DNA from 3 places in the Paenibacillus sp. Y412MC10 genome. Region 1 is predicted to be linked to each of the others. Evidence: predicted binding sites of a transcription regulator. Region 1 holds the regulator's gene; each other region holds the start of a gene.

Region 1 (6,174 bases):
TTATTTTACGAAAAAAGGAACCTTTGCTCGCTTCCATGACTCTAATTAGATGAGGTGAATCGGTTGGAGCTCGAATACTTAAAGCAGATGACGGTCATGGACAGCCAGACGCTGGATAAAATCATGAATGAATATGGAAACGATGTGTGGAATTATGCGTATTTTTTGACCAAACAGCATGCCTTGGCAGACGATATTGCACAAGAAGCCTTTATTAAGGCCTATTACGGCATACATACCTTTCGCGGTCAGGCGACGCTGAAAACGTGGCTGCTTACGATCACGCGACATACGGCGTTCCGGTACAAACAGGCTTTTTTCTTTCGGAAAGTCATCCTTAAAGACAAGCTTACCGCCAGTTCGTCAAGCCGGTCAGCGGAAGCGGAATATTTGGACGAGCAGTATACGGATGAAATATGGGCAATGATTATGACTTTGCCGAGCAAGCTTAGGGAAGTATTGGTCCTGGACCTATACTATGAAATGCCGATGCATGAGATTGCGAAGCTGCTTCATATTGCGACAGGCACTGTAAAATCCAGATTGCATCGGGCCAGGAAAAAAGTACAAAAACTAATGAAGGAGAAGAACGATGAGTGAGGATAAACCAGACTGGTACAACCGTGCTAAAAAAGCTCCTTTTTCAAATGAAAAGTTCACGTCCGAAATGAAAAAAAACGTGCATAGGTCCGTGATTTTCACCGACAGCAAACCTAAACGTCGAAAGTACTTACAAGTTGGATTAGCTGGCGGGTTCATGCTTCTGATTATTTTATTTGCCTTTCAATTGCCTTATGGCAGGGACGAACAACAGAGAGCAGGGACTATGCCCCCTACTAAGGAGGAGACAATCCGGGCACAAGGCGTAACGGATGAAGGACGGTTAAACGTTATTGCAGTTGGACAGGAAAAAATAACGACATTGGGTGCACCGAGCTGCTTCGGTATCGAAACGGATCGGTCGTTTACCGGAAACTACAGCGTGCAGTATAGTACTAACCAAGTTACAAATGAAGTCACTACGCTGGAGGGGCTTACATTTATTCAACCGACATCTGCTCCGGTTGATATGATTCGCCTGCCGTTTCAAGATGCCGATGTATTTATACTCGCACCGCAATATAGGGACTGTCATGGCATACAAATCTATGCGTTCGCCGTAGAGCATGAAACGGGTAATGCCGTTCAGCTCCGATTTCAGGATGAGTCCTTGGCATCCTACTTTTCATATTATAGACCAGGTACGGCTCCCGAGGTGAAGGAGAATAAACTTGTTCTGCAGTCTACGGAGGGACCGGGAGGCGAAGGTTCGCCGGATTATAAACCTAAGCGGATGTATCGACTGGATCTTAAGCAAGGCGTTATGGTGTTGGCAAACTAGTCAGGATTATCTTCCATTATCTATATACAAAAAGCGAAGAGGTTACCATCCAAATAAGGAAGGTAACCTCTTATTCATAATTCTATGGAATTAGTGTACGTCCCTGAAGAGACCGATCACTTTCCCGAGAATCGTAACATGGTTCAAGCGCAGCGGCTCATAGGTAGGATTCTCCGGCTGCAATCGTACATGATCCTTCTCCTTATAGAAGGTCTTCACGGTTGCTTCATCTTCTTCTGTCATTGCAACGACAATGTCACCATTGTCCGCGGTTTGCTGCTGGCGAACGATGACGTAGTCACCGCTGTGAATACCGGCTTCAATCATACTGTCGCCGACTACGGACAACATGAACACTTTATCGTCGCCCACGTAATGCTGAGGGAGCGGGAAATAGTCTTCAATGTTCTCCATGGCCGTAATCGGCACGCCTGCTGTGACTTTCCCGACGACAGGCACTCTGGCTATGGTGTGCGTAAACAGATTCGCGCTCTCGGATTCTTCTTGGCCAAGCAGCTCGATCGCTCTTGGTTTCGTAGGGTCACGGCGGATCAGGCCTTTCTTCTCCAAACGGTCCAGATGACCATGGACCGTAGAACTGGAAGCTAGTCCGACAGCCTCGCCGATTTCCCGGACAGAAGGCGGGTAACCCTTGCTACGAACTTCGTTGCGGATAAACTCTAAGATCGCCAGCTGGCGGCTGGATATTTTCGACATGCCGTATCAACCCCATTTAGTAACGTTTGGGAAAATTATAACATAGAACTACCGTTCGTACAAACATAAGTTCTAAAATAAAATAGAACAAATGTTCTTTTGGGTATTGAATCAAACAAGTGTTCGTGTTAAGATGAATCCAATAGAGAACACTTGTTTGGGAGATGATGATTCCATGTTGAAATACAGTACATACCGCAGCATTTATGAGAACGTTCCGGTGGTAACAGAACAATCATCGAAGAATTGGGGCATTTACTTGAAATCGAAGATAGCTTCGATCCCTTTGAATAAACTGTTGTTCACCCTGCTAATTGTGGCCATCTTTTGGACAGGTGCATATTCCGTTTTTGCCGGTGGGACAGAGAAGCCGACTGGAGAGAAGCAGGTGATCGTTCAATATGGCGATAGCTTGTGGCGAATTGCTTCCCTTCACAAACCTGCGGATATGGATACACGCGTATATCTGGATAGCATACGAAGAATGAACGGATTGAAGGGTCCGGACATACAGGCTGGGGAAGTGCTGTCATTGCCGGTTTGGTGATTTGACGTTGCTTCAACCAATAGGCATTCATACTCCATATAATCACCACATACGGCTGGTTACTTCCTGTTTAATGACACATCATATTCTGCTTGTCAGATTGAATCATTTACGCGTAATAGCGCGTTTACAATAGATAACTATAGATTTCCTCCCCATAGACGGTATTCGTTTATGCGCATCATATATTCCTATTTGTTCTGAGAAGAGTTTGCAAGGGCTCAGTTGCCTTGACAAGCTCTTTTTCACATGTTTAAGTTATACATGATATCGAAATTGGAGGAGAAGTCATGGACATCGATACTTTGGTAGAACGCATCAATGTATTAGCAAGAAAGAAGAAGAATGAAGGGCTGACCGAGGAGGAGCTCAAAGAACGGGCCGAGCTTCGGGAAATATACCTTAACAATATTCGCAGTAACTTTAGACAACAGCTGGAATCGATTGAATGGGTTGATGAAAACGAACAAAAAGGCGGCCCGCGATTAAAGCACTAGTCGATAACCGTTCAAGGATATATATTTAGAGGATCCGTGAACAGATCGAAGGATAGCATAATACTACTTGGGGTACCGGCCATTCGGATAATCGATTACGGTTACCCCAAGTTTATATGGTTTATAAACATTTTGATTATGAGTTCAGGGGGAACCAAATGTCACGTTCATGGGAAAGAAAAGTCAGCAAAAATATGTCGCAACTTAACAAACAGCGCAAAAAGCAGGGATTGACCTCGTATCAAGGGTCTGCGATTAATGATAAGCATGACGTGTTTAAGGGACGTAAGTATGTACTTCCGTTAGTGCTTGTTGCATTGGCCGGTTTGTATGCGCTTCTCGGAACGGCAACTTCACAGGCAGCCGGCGGAAGCAATGATGTATTGAATTGGGTTGGCGTCAGCTTGTATATCCTGTTGGCGCTCATGATATTTCTCCGCAAGCCTTATTTGAAGATTGAACGGGCCTCCGTGTCGACCATGAAGTTCAACCGGGAACGCCGTCTGGCCGTATCGGATATCGAGAAGATCAAATTGGCTTCGGGTTCCGTCGTGATCCAAGGCAAGGGAAAAGCAGGCAACTGGGTGTTCTCACGAATGATGAATCTTTACGATACCAAAGCCATGGGCGAAAGATTGGAAGAGTTTGCAAAGACTCATCAAATTCCAGTGGAGCACAACTAACCCGATAGAGTAGATCACAATGTATATGAGGAGTGGGAGAGAAATGCCGATTGCTGCGGTTTTGTTTGATTTGGACGATACGTTGTTGTGGGATGAACGCAGTGTAGAAGAAGCGTTTGAAGTGACATGCCAAGCCGGAGCGGCGGAGACCGGCGTTGATGCCGGCGCGCTTTTGGCCGCGGTGCGTGAAGAAGCAAGAGCATTGTATGAATCCTATGATACTTTTGCTTTTACCAAAATGATCGGGATCAATCCGTTTGAAGGCTTGTGGGCTAATTTTACGGCTGGATCCCAGCCCGAATTCCGAAAGCTGCAAGAATTGGCTCCCGTATACCGCAAGGAATCCTGGCGTCGCGGACTTCATCGCCTTGGCGTTGATAATGAAGCGTTGGCGGAGACGTTGGCAGCGCAATTTGCTGCGGAACGCAGAACAAGACCTTACGTATATGAAGAAACCTTTGAAGTGCTGAAGGAATTACAGGGTAACGTGAAGCTGCTACTTCTAACGAACGGAAGTCCGGATTTGCAGCAGGAGAAGCTTGATGGCGTTCCGGAACTGGTCCCTTATTTTGACCACATTATTATCTCGGGTGATTTCGGCAAAGGCAAGCCGGATGTTTCCATATTCAAGCATGCACTTGATCTGTTAGGCGTCGAAGCGGATCAGGCCGTGATGGTGGGAGATAAGCTGACCACAGATATTAAAGGCGGGAATGCCGCAGGACTGCATACGGTTTGGATCAATCGGGTAGACCGGCCTCATGATCCGGCCATTCAGCCGAAGTTTGAGATCAAACATTTATCCGAGCTGCATGCTATTGTGGCGTCCTTATAAATGACGTGATCAAGAGTTCACGACTATTCTACAAGATCTATTAGCGAGATATATTAGCGTACATAGGAACAGTCCTGCCAGCATCTGATGCGATTCGGGGCTGTTTTTTTGTTGGTTGCCATGTTTGAAAGGAAAGAGGCTGTTGGCAGTGACAAACGTCACACAATTGTAAGCTGCATGAGATAGAAGTTAAAGAATAATGCGATATAATGAATTAGGAAAATGACGCTGTTTGGAATGGACCATTACGTGAATAAATCATACATAGCATGAATTCGTAAAAGAGGTGGTTGGATGACCAGGAAAAAGATGGCCTTTATTGCAGCCATGGTGTTGATGGCGGTTGCGCTTGCCGCATGCAATGACAGCAAGGCGGCGCCCAGTGATGATGTGATGGCGGAGCCGATTATCGTAGAGCTCTCTCTGACGCCAGAGAGCATTAAGGCAGGCGAGAAAGTGTTGATCGAAGCGAAGGTAACACAAGCAGGCAGCCCGGTCGAAGATGCAAACGACGTGGAATTCGAAGTGACGCTGGAAGGCGGAGGCGTTCAGGCAAAGGTTCCGGTTAAGCATGATCAAGGCGGGGTCTACAAAATGGAGAAAACCTTCGAGGAAGCAGGAACCTATCGCATCGTTTCCCATGTCACGGCTAGAGGGCAGCACTCCATGCCGCTGAAGGAATTGACGGTAACCGAGTAATACACAATACACAGCCAATAAATAAGGCAGCGCATCCATCCGTTGGGCGGATCATGCGCTGCCTTATTCCATTTTCCTATTCAGTCAACCGCTTAAGGCTTATTGAAATTGGGGATCTTCTACCGGAGTAGCTACCCAGCCGTTCTCTTCAATAAAGAGACGAACCGCGATGATCTGCTTGTTCTCCATCAGCGTGAAGAAATGAGGCGTGTTTTCCGGTACGGAGATAACGTCGCCCGGCTCAAGCTCTACGTTAAAGTAACCGACATCGTCGGAGCCTTTAATAATGAAGATCCCTTTGCCGCCAACGATCGCACGGATTTCGTCTTCCGAGTGGGTGTGAACTTCTTCGAATTTTTTAAGCAGGTCCTCTATATTGGGCGTGGACTCGGAAAGCGTGATGACATCCCAGATTTTGTAGCCGCGTCTTGCAGCCAGGTCGCGAATTTCTTCGTCAAAAATGTCCAAAATGCGCTGCTTATCTTCATCACTCAGCTTGAAATTTTCTTGAAGATCTGCCGGGAGTTTATCCATATTCCAATGCTCATAAACAACCTCTTGGTTATTCAGGAATTCCCGAACATTTTCTTCCCCAGTAATGCGTTCGTTCGTGTTGCGAATCACGATTTCTGCCATAGCTTTAACCCTCTTTCTCCCGTTGGATTAATATGTATTATAGCCCCCCTCACAGCATTTGTCATCTGCAAATGTTGATTTGTACCGATAGCTGCGCAATATTTCGACTTTTCTATTGAAAAGTATTCTGATACACTAAGATTTAACGTTTTCGGGGGAGGTTTATGAGTTGAACAAGC
Region 2 (6,174 bases), 3.3 Mb from region 1:
GGTGCGAGAGTTAGCGCGGGTGGAGCCATTTTTTGTTTAAAGAGTATCGGCTTGCAGGCGCAGCGCCTTCTTCTCGCGCACATAATGACGAATGATTCGCGACATGGCCTGGACGGCGGCGGATTGACCGACGGCCTGGTTCACGGTTCCGGTGAAATAGAGGCCCGACTCCGGGTGATGGAAGGCAAATGCCCCGGATTGGCCCCAGTGGCCGATGAGTCCGCGTCCCAGACTGAAAGGAGATAGCGGCTGTCTTGAAATGCCGATGCCATAGAAGAAGGGGCCGGGAGCAAACAGGAAGTTCCACTGCCTCTGGAGCTCCCTCAAATCCCCCAGCGGAAACAAATCCCCGTTAAAAAAGGATTGCAAAAACGTCATCGTTTCCCTTGCCGTGGAGACGATCCCGCCCTCCGCACCGACTGATGCCATATACAAGGGAAGGTCCAGTCGCTTCTGCTTGTAATGGAACGGAACGGGGGACGCATCCTCCGGGTCATGATAAAAATAGGTTTGCGTCAGCTTGAGCTTGTCGAAGATGTATTCCTGGAATACGGCTTGAATGGATTCGCCCTTGATATTCTCGATGATTTGGCCAAGCAGCCGATAGTTGGTGTCGGAATATTGGGCTTTTTTCTGCTGTCCCGGTTTGAATTTAGGCGTTTTCCTTTTGGCCGCGGCCAGGACTTGGTCCAGGCTCCAAGCTCGATCCTTCCCGGCGATCAGATTCGAGAAGACGGTTCCCGAGAAATAGTCCGGGATGCCGGACGTATTGGACATCAAATGCTGAACGGTGATTTCTTCGCCGTAATCCCGGTTCTTAAACCTGTGGAGCCCGGTCATAATCTCTTCGGGCAGGTGCTTGCCAATGGGATCATGGAGCTCGAGCCGCCGCTCGGCGCGTAATATCAAGAGTACGGCAGTCACGTACAACTTGGTCACGCTGGCAATGAAATAGCGGTCGTCAGGCTGCATATCACCTCCGCTGCCGACTATGGACAATGACCGCTCCTGGTCCTCGACGCACATCACTGTGCTAAACACATTTCTTTTATTGGCGATTTGAGTCACACATGCATCCAGAACCGCTTGCTTCAGGATTGTTCCCATTGCCGTTCTACCTCCCATGAATCGTAATTTTTCTTTCCTTCAGTTTAGATTCCGTTTCCCTCATGTTTCCGGGCACGCGCAGCACGTATGAACGCTTCAGCGGCTTCGTCCATCATATTCATCATCTGCTCGTCATCCACGTTCTTCGTGAACAGATCGTTTGCCACCATGACGCAGAGACCTGTCTGAAACACCTGCATGTTCAATAAAATAGATTGCAGCTCCTGATCCGAAAATTCCGCGAGCTCCGGATCCTGCCTCATCAATGCGATAACTTCGCCCAGTTGTTCCGGCGTATTCTTCATATGGGGATTGTCCTTCATCATGAGATCCCGATAAAGCACGGGATATTCCTTGGCAAAGCGGAGACTTGCCATGCCGATATCCCGGAACGGCTGTCCGGATTGCTGCTCCATGATCATTCCTCTGGCCACATGGAAGGCTCTTTCGGCGACCTGCTGAAGCAGTTCCTGGACGTCGTTGAAATTGACATAGATCGGCGCGATGGAGCTGCCGAGACGTTCGGCTACTTTTCGGATCGTAATGGACTCGATGCCATCCGTTTTGGCAATGTCGAATGCGGCTAGCACGATATCTTGTTTGGTAAACTTCGTTTTTGGTGCCATGATGTCTACAGCTCCTTAGGTTATTCATATGTAGAACGATCAATATATATCACTTGATATATATTGATTATAAAGAGTAATTGGACCGATTTCAATCCGGTCATCATGAAGCATTCATGGAATCAGGATTTGTAAATCCAGTAAAAACCACTTATAATAAGAACATATGTTTGTTAAAATAAAGAATAATGACATAGAGCATGGCAGGTCCAGGGAGGAGGAAGCGGAATGGCTCGTACGCAATATGAACGCATAACCACCAAGCAAACATTAAACCGAGTGAAGGAAGAGCGGATGCCCTTCGATTGGTCCATCAATCCGTATCGAGGTTGCGGACATGGCTGCAGCTTTTGCTACGCCCGCGCATTTCAATCGTTTATCGGGATGGGAGCGGAAGACGAGTTCCAGCACCATATTTTTATGAAGTCGAATGCGGCGGAAGCGCTGGAGAAGCAGCTGTCGAGCGCGGCGAGGAAGTTTAACTATGATATTGAAGCGATGCGGAGATCAATCGGACAGGTGACGATCGGAACGGCAACCGACCCGTACCAGCCGATCGAGGGCAAGGAGACCCTTACGCGGGAATGTCTGAAGCTGCTCGCTAAATACCGCATTTCTACCAGCATTACGACGCGTTCTCCGCTCGTATTGAGGGATTTGGATATCTTGACCCGGATGGAGAACGTGTCCGTCAACATAAGTCTCAACACGCTGAGCGGGGACGTCATCCGGAAGCTGGAGCCGGCATCGCCTCATCCGGAGGCCAGGCTTGATGCGATCCACAGATTATCGGCTGCTGGCATTAGAACAGGCTTGTTTGTGGCGCCTGTGCTGCCCTTTTTGACGGACGAGGAGCCGGAACTGAAGGAGCTCTTGTCCCAGGCAAAGGAAAGAGGCGTTTCCTTTGCGATGATCTCCTTGCTGAGACTGTCGCGCGACGTGAAGAAATGGTACCTCGAAACGCTGAAACACCACTTCCCCGAGGTGGTTCAATCCTACCGCGAGTTATATGGGCAAGGCGCTTATGCGGAAGAGCATTACGTTCGTTCCTTCAAGTCGATGGCGTCCAGGCTGTTGAACGAATATGGGCTGAGCGGATTGACCATGGGGGCACCTGCTGCCGTCAACCGGTCCGGACCGATTGCAGCCTCGGAGAACGATACATCGGATGAAGGGGCCAACGATCACCCTGCGAGAGAATGGGCTGCTCCTGTACGTCCAAGGAAGCTTCCTCAACCGGCGGCCCCGGTTTCCGGAGAGGAGCTTACTCCCGCTGTTGAGCAGCTATCCTTTCCTTTTTGACGCCGCCTTACCCTTTGGCTTCAGATGCCGGATGACATTCTCGATCGGTTGGGGCGGCAGGGTCTGCAGCAGGTCGCCCTTTTCCCTCAGCCGTTCTTCGATGTTCAGCAGGTGAAACTCCGTGGGAGAAACGTCCTGGCGGACTTCGTCCCACGTGAGCGGCGTGGAGACGGTCCCGAGCCGCCGAGCCCGCGGGGTGTAAGGAGCGGCGAGCGTCCTCCCGCTGTAGTGCTGAAGATAATCGAAGTAGATTTTATCGCCGCGGTTCTTCTTCAGCCGCTCGATGGTGAACAGCTTCGGGAACTTCTCCGTCACGTATTGGCCCACGAATTGGCCAACCGTTCGAAGTTCATCGAACGTTACGCCTTCCGGAATCGGAACGATGATCTGCACTCCGGTCGCTCCCGAGGTTTTCGGGACGGAGGACAGGCCCAGGGAGCTCAGCACGTCCCCTACAATGGCCGTCGCCTCCATAATCCGGGGCTCCTCCGGGAGCGTGGGATCCAAATCGATCATCCATTCGCAGGGCAGATGACTGCCTGCCAGATGCAGGGAAGGGTGAAACTCAAGCGCAGCCAGATTCCCCAGCCAGAGCAGTTCCGGCAGCCCGTTGAGCAGCACGTAGTTAATATTTTCGTGCACATAAGTCTGAACAAAAGGCGGCAGCGGCTCGGGTGCATTTTTCTGGTAGAAGGATTCGCCTTGGGCTCCGTGCGGATACCGGATGGTCGTGAGCAGCCTGCCCCGGCAGTACCGGAGCAAGAAAGGCGAGATGGCCGCAAGCTTTTGCAAATACATTGCCTTGGTAATGCCGACCTCCGGCCACAGCGGTTTGTCGGGATTCGTAATTTGAATCTCTTGCCCCTCGATCGTCAGGGTGCCTTTAACGGTACGAGCCATATGGTTTACACCCCCTCAATCGATACGAGTTTGGGATGGCGCATCATGCCATCCTGGCTCCACTCGAGAAATGTGACCTGGACTGATAAAGGCTGGTTAAGCCAGGCCAGCTGTTCTTTCTTCAGGTCGGTATGGAGCGTTCTCCATATCGCGTCAGCACGATGGCTTTCGGCATATTGCAGCAGTTTCTTCTTCGTTTGCTCATTGAGCCCCAGGGAAGCCCGGCCGATGTAGTTCCCATCGTCGTCTGCGATGACGAGGCTGGCTACGCGACCTTCCCTGATGATCATGGCGACGGCGGAGGCAGCCATGTTCACGGCAATTTTCTTTTTGTACCAATCCCGATGCTTTTTGCCCTCACGGTATGGCGAGGAGAGGCGCTTCATGACAATGCCCTCCCAACCGCGCTGTTCCGCCCAGTCCCATAACGGTTCGCCTTCAAGAAACAGATCGGCGGTCAGCAGGCCCGGAATGTCGGAAACCGTCTCCTTGAGACGATGATGACGTTCCAGATAAGGCAGCTTGCGCAAGTCCTCGTCGCCGTCCACCAAGATATCGAACAGCACATAAGTAAACAGAGGAGCGCTCGTACTGACCGTACGCGAACGCTCCCGCTGGAGAACCTTCTGAAAGACGGGGCGGCCAAGCTCCGGATGAAAATACACGACCTCGCCATCCAGGAGAAGACGCCGATCCTGCAGGACGGATAATGCCTGAACGACTTCGGGGTACAGGGATGTTTTGTCGAGCAGCTTGCGGGAATACAGGGATACGCGGTTCTGGTCAAGCCCGGCCAGAATGCGTACGCCATCCCATTTCAGCTGATAACCCCAATCTTCGCCCGTCGTAATCTGATCCGTCGAGATCGGAGCCATCGGCTCTTTCGGCAGCAAATTTTGCAACTGTCCCATGCGGCTTTAGGATGGGGAATCGGATTTCTTGGATTTGGTCGCCCGGCGTTTCGGCTTCGGTGCATCCGCGTCAGCTTCCCCGCCGCTGACCTTGGCTGCAGGCTCTTTGGCAGCGGTCTTCCGGGTCGTTTTACGCGGCTTCGGCTTGGTGCCCGGGTCCGTTCCGATCGGCTTGACGGCCTCGATGCTGGCCTGAAGGGCCGCCATCAGATCCACGACGTTGGTCTCCTGACGGGCAGGGGCAATCTTGATCTCTTCGCCGGACACTTTGCTGTTGATCAGGTCCAGCAGGCGTTCGCGATAATCATCCGTATATTTTTCAGGGTCAAAGGGAGTCGACAACTGATCAATCAGCAGTTTGGCCATATCCAGCTCCTTGGCGTTGACCTCGGTTCGCTCAGGCAAATTCGGGACCTGCGAAATCGGCCGGATTTCATCCGGGTAGAAAATCGTCTCGATCGACAGGCATTCATCCAGCACGCGAATCGCAGCCAAACTGCTCTTGGAGCGAATGGCAATTTTGGCGATGCCGATTTTGCCGGACTGTTTCATCGCTTCCAGCAGCAGCCGGTATGCATTGGCACCTGCTTGATCCGGCGAGAGATAGTAGGTCTTCTGGAAGTAGATCGGATCGATCTCGGTCAGATCGACAAAGTCCAGAATGGTGATGTTTTTACTGTTCGCTTCGGCGAGCTGCTCCAGCTCTTCTTTTTCGAACAACACGAATTTCCCCTTCTCGTACTCATAGCCCTTCGTAATCTCCTCCCAGGCAACCTCCTCTTCACATACCGGACATTTGCGGATGTAGGAGAGCGGGCTGCCGCACTCCTTGTGAATGTACCGCATCGAAATATCCTTGTCTTCCGTAGCCGAGAACATCTTCACCGGCACGTGCACCAGACCAAAGCTGATTGCGCCCTTCCAAACCGTATGCATTCTATGAAACCTCCTATCAATATCTAATATGTTTTGGGTATGACCGTGTAGTAAACGTTATAAACGACGACTATAATTTTTTGAACTACCTCTAGTAGTGCGTGTTCAAAAAGGTCGGTTTTCAGCACCGAGAAGGTTGGATGAAGCTAGGGACGTCAGGAGCGGAGCGTACGTTTTGGGTACGTGAGCACCGGAAGGCCCGGCTGAATTCAAGATTCGATGCCGAGCTGCTTCCTGATTCGCTTCGTGATCAAAAGCGGACTTTTTGAACTACCTCTATTAGTGTGCCCAAAAAAAGACTCTAGTATGAGTTATAGCTCAGGATTGCATAATTAGAACCTGTTTGTGGCATATTGACGATGAACGCTGCCTGTAAAAGGAGGTAATTTTCT
Region 3 (6,174 bases), 2.0 Mb from region 1:
CTGATTTTATGAACTTCGTCTTTAGCTTCGAGAACCGTTTCTTTCTTCAATGCTTCTGCTTCCTTCTTCGCACTTTCGACGATCTGCAAAGCGGCATGCTCGGCACTGGAAATTTTAGCTTCTGCAAGGGATTTGCGAATAAAATAACCGAACCCAAAGAATATAGCGGCTACAGCGAGAACGATTATGATCCAGATCCAAGTTTCCATCTGTTCACCTCCTCGTTGTTTCCTCCAAGGCATTCCTTGGGAAAATGTGCAATTGTCAGGTTACTCATTCATACATAAAATTTTCCGGCAGTGGAAGCTGCCGTCCATACTGCGCACGCCATAATGACCGTACGCAAATCCCGCCTTAGCCAGCGGAATACATTTCACTATGAATTGGCGATTTAAGAATCTTTCACAAAGTAGTCACTTTTTTGGAAGGAAAAAGGATTCTAATTTATGATAAAAAGATTCATATTTATTTTAGTATTTATAAAAAGATATTGTCAAGGGAAAGCAATGGGTAAACGTCAGTTTCATCCAGCGAAACCATTTCTTTAGCGAAAAAATGCACACCTGCTTGTGCTTTATTCAAAATCATACGGCTCTTCGTCCCATTCGCCTTTCTCCTGCTCCTCTTCAATCAAAAGTTTGAGTGCCTGGCGCACAGGCTCTCCCCCAAACCCCCTACGCATTAAATATGCTCCGGTTTTACGTTTGCGATCCAGCAGCTCCCCCTGGGTTTGCTGCCATTTTTTTCGTCCCACGGCCAAGCAGCTCTCCAATTCCGATTCTGCGCTGATCTCGCCCAAAGCCTCCGAAATCAGCTCGGTGCCGATCCCCTTCTGCCTCAGCTCCTGCTTAACCCACAGCCGTCCCTTTTTATGGCTGGTCATGCGCTGCTCTGCCCACATCTTAGCGTACAGCGCGTCATCCAACAGCTTGTCCTTCTCGAGGCGTTCTAGCGTCGTCTCCACGCTGCTGGGCTCGAACCCCTTTTGCTGCAAACGCTGCGTGATCTCCTGAGTCGTCCTAGGTTTCCGAGCCAAATGATTCAGCGCTTCCACGTAAGCCCGCTGCCGCTCATCTGCCACGACAATCTCCTGCAGCTCTTCCTTGCGAAAAACATTTCCCTTTAACATGCGATATTTAAGCATCACGTCTTCATGAACGGTCATAAGGTACGGACCGAACGCGATTTGATACCGGTGTTTGGGCTTTTTCAGCATTTCGACAGAAGTTATGACCAGATCCTCGTCTTCCGGAAAATGTCCAATTCCCGAGGAATCCGCCTGCCCCGACATTTCTTTATTCTCTATATCCATACGACGCTCCCTTCACTGCTGCACGCTTCTCGACACATCGTCAAGACCAATGATTCGGCAGAAATAAATGCAAAGAAGACCGTCTGGCGTTACCCACACCGGACGGTCCCAAACACTGTCATCGTTAACCAGCGATTTATTACTCTACCTTAAACAACTCTTGCTCTTCCAATTGCTCTTGTTCCTTCTCCTTGTCGGAAGGCTCAGGAACAGCCGTCGTCAGATTACTCGCTTCACGGATCTTGTTCTCGATCACGCTTGCGATCTCCGGATTCTCCTTCAAGAACTGCTTCGCATTCTCGCGGCCTTGACCAAGACGGTCACCGGCATAAGAATACCATGCTCCGCTTTTATCCACGATATCCAGCTCCGTACCGATATCGATCAGGCTTCCCTCTCTAGAGATGCCTTCGCCGTACATAATATCAAGCTCGGCCTGTTTGAAAGGTGGAGCTACCTTGTTCTTAACAACCTTAATCCGTGTGCGGTTACCCACCACATCGTTGCCCATTTTGATGCTCTCAATTCGACGCACGTCCAAACGAACCGTGGAATAGAACTTCAGAGCACGTCCGCCTGGGGTTGTTTCAGGGTTACCGAACATAACGCCAACCTTCTCGCGAAGCTGGTTGATAAAGATGGCAATCGTTTTCGACTTATTGATGGCACCCGACAATTTACGAAGAGCCTGGGACATCAGACGGGCTTGCAGACCTACGTGGGAATCACCCATGTCGCCTTCGATCTCGGCTTTCGGTACAAGCGCGGCAACCGAGTCAATAACGATGACATCGACGGCTCCACTCCGTACCAGAGCTTCCGCAATTTCCAGCGCCTGCTCGCCCGTATCCGGTTGGGAGAGCAGCAATTCATCAATATTAACGCCCAGTTTGTTTGCATACGATGGATCCAGAGCATGCTCGGCATCGATAAATGCAGCTTGTCCGCCAGCCTTCTGAACCTCTGCGATGGCATGCAGGGCTACTGTTGTTTTACCGGAGGATTCCGGGCCGTACACTTCGATAATCCGGCCTCTAGGCAAGCCGCCGGTTCCTAAAGCTATATCCAATGCCAACGATCCGCTTGGCACAATCTCAACTTGCATATGGGTGGATTCACCCAGTTTCATGATGGAACCTTTTCCGAACTGTTTCTCTATCTGACGAAGCGCCATTTCCAGCGCAGCACGACGATCTGACAATTGTTCCACAACCCTTCACTGTTGATAGTCTTATCATACCTTGTTTTGACACGTTTGCCAAGCTTTTTTTCGAACATACATTCGTTTTTTTTATTCAACTCCCCTTCCCGTTCATGCTCCGAACCCTATGTATAAAGAACAAGAACCGTGGCAACATCAATCGATATGCCACGGTTCTTCCGTATTTCCCATTATACTTGGAACGGTTCCTAAATTCAAGAACAGCTATTTAGCAAGGTGTAAATTTTTTACTTTTCCAAATGCTCGGTCCCTTTTTCTCCACGAAGCCTAAGCCTGCTCAGACGCTACGAGACGCTGCCAAAGCCGGTATAGCAGCGCTTTGGTTGCGCGGAGCCGGATCGTTTCGCGGTTGCCTTGGAGGTTCAGCTCATGCACTTCCGTTTCTTTGCCCCTTTGGGACAATCCGATGTAGACCAGCCCTATAGGCTTGCGTTCCGCGTAACCCGGACCTGCCACGCCTGTCACCGATAAACCGAAGTCGCTGTCGGTTACCATCCGGACATGATCCGCAAGCGCTTCTGCAACCTCCGCACTGACGGCCCCCGGCGCATCGTCGCCCTCCAGCAGCGCATGCGGGATATGCACAAGCTTCTCCTTGATCTGGTTGGTGTAACAGATGATCCCCCCAAGAAACATCGATGCGCTTCCGGGAATGGAGGTCAGGGTCTCCGCTACAAGTCCTCCCGTGCAGCTCTCCGCCGCGCTCAGGGTCCAGCTTCGATCTGCCATCATGTCCACGATGACCTTTTCGATAGGCACATCCTCGTTGGCATACATAAATTCAGGCCCTCTCTCCTGGATCCTGGCTTCCAGTTCATTCAGTCGGACCATCGCCTCAGACTCGCTGGAGGCCTTCGTGGAGATGCGGACGGTGACCTCCCCGTCCTTGGCATACAAAGCAATCGTCGGATCGGTCTGGGCCGTAATCAGGTCCTCCAGACGCTGATCCAGCGCGGACTCCCCAATGCCCGCGAATTTAAGCATCTTCGAATAGATGGGAAGCTCATCCGTGAGCACATGCTGCAGAAGCCAAGGCTTGGCCTCCTGCTCAAACATCGGCATCAATTCTTTGGGCGGCCCCGGCAAAACGATATAATGAGTGCCTTCATAGGATACCGCGTTCCCAACGGCGAGGCCTGTCTCGTTCGGAAGCGGGGTGCCTCCCTCGATGGCGAGAGCCTGGCGCCGATTGTTCTCGGTCATGACGGATCCCCGCTCATGAAAGAAGCGTTCAATCCGGTCCATGGCCATCCGGTCGATATGCAAGGAACGATTTAGAAAGGAAGCCAGCGCATCCTTCGTCAGATCGTCCTGCGTGGGACCGAGACCGCCGGACAGGAGTACAATATCGGCTCTGCTGCTGGACAGGCGCAAGGCCTCCTTGAGCCTCTCCAGGTTGTCCCCGACAACGGTTTGATAGTACACGTCGATCCCCATTGAAGCAAGCTGTCTGGACAAATACTGTGCGTTGGTATTCACGATCTGTCCGAGGAGAAGTTCTGTTCCAACTGCAATGATTTCTGCTTTCATGATTCATCGATCCTCCCGTATCTTCTATCTCTTCGTTAGTAGCTGCCTTCGTTATTTTCTTACCCGGCGGAAGAAAAAAGCAATAGGATGGCTCCTATTGCCGTTATGCCCCGGTACCTTTGAGAAGGTGCCTGTTTTGGACAAAATATTCGATTCCCGAATAGATCGTAATCAGCGCGGCAGCCCAGATCGCAATGACATCAAACGGAATCCCCAAAAATACAAACGGGAAATTGTTGATCAGAAGCGCGACAATCGCCACGATCTGAATCACCGTCTTGATTTTTCCGGATTGACCTGCTGCGACTACCGAACCTTCCAGAAGCGCAATTTGTCTCAAGCCAGTCACCGCAAATTCCCTGCTGATGATGACAACAGCAATCCAGGATTCGCATTTTCCCATCTCTACAAGCGATATGAGTATGGCCGCAACCAGCAGTTTGTCCGCCAGCGGATCCAGAAGTTTACCCAGATTCGTCACCATATTGTTTTTCCGGGCCAGATACCCGTCAATGCCGTCCGTGCTTGCAGCAAGTATGAATATCAGTGCCGCAATCAATTGGTTATAGGGCAGGACAAAATCATTCCACACAATGGGATCCGGATAAAAATCAAAATCCACCAGCAGGAAAATCATCATGACAGGGATCAAGCAAATGCGGGCCAACGTGATACGATTGGGTAAATTCATGGGGCAACCTCCCTTGCAACGGGTTGTCTTGTTAACTCGGCAGACCCTGCAGCGGTTATCCTTCTGCATGTCATCAGGGTCGCTCTTCCCAAGAGCCTAAAGGGTTTGAAGCGTGCATCGCTGTCTGTCATTTTCATCCCCCAGTAATCTATGTATACGTTAATCCTTATATATCGTTTTTTAGTATAATATTTCCGTTGACGCCCTGTCAAAAGAAACAAACCAGCCGAACCCACCCCTTATTGCTTAAAGGGAGAGGAGCGTTTATTTAAAATTGGTGAATTGCAGATCCAAGGAAAGGTCCGCTTTGCGAAGCAGCTGCATGATCTGCTGAAGATCATCCTTGCTTTTTCCGGTTACCCGAATCTGGTCTCCTTGAATCTGGCTCTTGACCTTCAGCTTGGAATCACGGATCAAAATATTGATCTTTTTGGAATTTTCCTGGTCGATTCCTTGCTTCAAGGTCAGACGCTGACGGACGGTACCCATGGAAGCCGGCTCGATCTTACCGTACTCCACATTTTTAAGCGACAAGCCCCGCTTCACCATCTTGGTCTGCAAAATATCGATAACGGCGTTGAGTTTGTACTCGTCATCGGAGGCAATGACCAGCGCGTCCTTGTCCAGCTTCAAGCTGCTCTTGCTGCCCTTGAAGTCAAAACGGTTTTCGATCTCGCGCTCCGCTTGATTAACCGCATTGGTAAGTTCCTGCATATCCATTTTGGATACGATATCAAATGAGCTTTCTGAAGCCATGGTGAATCCTTCCTTTCATTTGGCGATAATGCTTCTATTATAGGTAAAACCGAGAGACAAGTCTAATCCTGTAAGGAATCCGCGATGGATCAGGAACGAAAAAGACTCCGCTTATCGCCAACATCATCCGGCGAAAACGAAGCCCGCTCCCTCAACTGCTAGCTTTCTCATCATGCACCGGACGGCGGAACATACTCAGTATGCCGAGTAAAATATGTGCCAGCCCAAAGCCTAATATGCCATACCCCCAGCTGCTTGGGATCAAATAATAGCCCAAGAGGCTGACGATAACGCCTAATCCGAATATAATCCAATTGACCGTCACAGAGCATCACCTCTTTCGGGAAGTGAAATAACAGCATGCAGCTGCATGCTGTTATGATGGCCTGGAGGACAGGCAATTATTCGAAGTCGGTGGTATCCGATGTATCCGTAGTATCCCCGGTACCCGTGTTGTCCATCGTGCTTGCGGAACCATCAGCCGGCTCCAACACGATGCGCGACGTGGACTTCCCATCCGTTACGGGCTGGCCGCCAACCGTAATGGTCGTTGCAGCAGAATTGGCCGACTTCACGTACAGCCCCTGGCTGTCCATGTCAAAGCTCAGCGAAGCACCGTTCTCGAGCATTTGGAAAGCCAGCTTCTCCCCGGAAGCATTGTTG

Evidence for each region. Region 1 encodes LexA, which represses DNA repair genes until DNA is damaged. Its sites were predicted from a motif close to CGAACATATGTTCG; they were not measured.
Region 2: GYMC10_RS26265 (SPL family radical SAM protein) is a predicted target of LexA. The motif match lies at 1,893-1,906, and genes of this name have one in related genera.
Region 3: recA (recombinase RecA) is a predicted target of LexA. The motif match lies at 2,584-2,597, and genes of this name have one in related genera.

The regions. Positions count from the first base shown of each region.
Region 1 covers NC_013406.1:2,703,051-2,709,224, forward strand. Annotated here, with positions in the region: gene GYMC10_RS11820 (RNA polymerase sigma factor) at 64-600, shown strand; gene GYMC10_RS11825 (hypothetical protein) at 593-1,381, shown strand; gene lexA (transcriptional repressor LexA) at 1,472-2,098, opposite strand; gene GYMC10_RS11835 (LysM peptidoglycan-binding domain-containing protein) at 2,274-2,645, shown strand; gene GYMC10_RS11840 (DUF896 domain-containing protein) at 2,936-3,142, shown strand; gene GYMC10_RS11845 (hypothetical protein) at 3,301-3,825, shown strand; gene GYMC10_RS11850 (HAD family hydrolase) at 3,869-4,660, shown strand; gene GYMC10_RS11855 (FixH family protein) at 4,955-5,359, shown strand; gene GYMC10_RS11860 (cupin domain-containing protein) at 5,459-5,995, opposite strand; gene metH (methionine synthase) at 6,165-6,174, shown strand, end outside.
Region 2 covers NC_013406.1:5,985,035-5,991,208, reverse strand. Annotated here, with positions in the region: gene GYMC10_RS26275 (serine hydrolase domain-containing protein) at 37-1,107, opposite strand; gene GYMC10_RS26270 (TetR/AcrR family transcriptional regulator) at 1,152-1,733, opposite strand; gene GYMC10_RS26265 (SPL family radical SAM protein) at 1,962-3,035, shown strand; gene ligD (non-homologous end-joining DNA ligase) at 3,018-3,935, opposite strand; gene GYMC10_RS26255 (DNA ligase) at 3,941-4,846, opposite strand; gene GYMC10_RS26250 (Ku protein) at 4,853-5,782, opposite strand.
Region 3 covers NC_013406.1:4,683,200-4,689,373, forward strand. Annotated here, with positions in the region: gene rny (ribonuclease Y) at 1-209, opposite strand, end outside; gene GYMC10_RS20290 (regulatory protein RecX) at 575-1,312, opposite strand; gene recA (recombinase RecA) at 1,452-2,513, opposite strand; gene GYMC10_RS20300 (competence/damage-inducible protein A) at 2,802-4,064, opposite strand; gene pgsA (CDP-diacylglycerol--glycerol-3-phosphate 3-phosphatidyltransferase) at 4,168-4,755, opposite strand; gene GYMC10_RS20310 (YajQ family cyclic di-GMP-binding protein) at 5,020-5,511, opposite strand; gene GYMC10_RS32600 (hypothetical protein) at 5,663-5,836, opposite strand; gene GYMC10_RS20315 (helix-turn-helix domain-containing protein) at 5,913-6,174, opposite strand, start outside.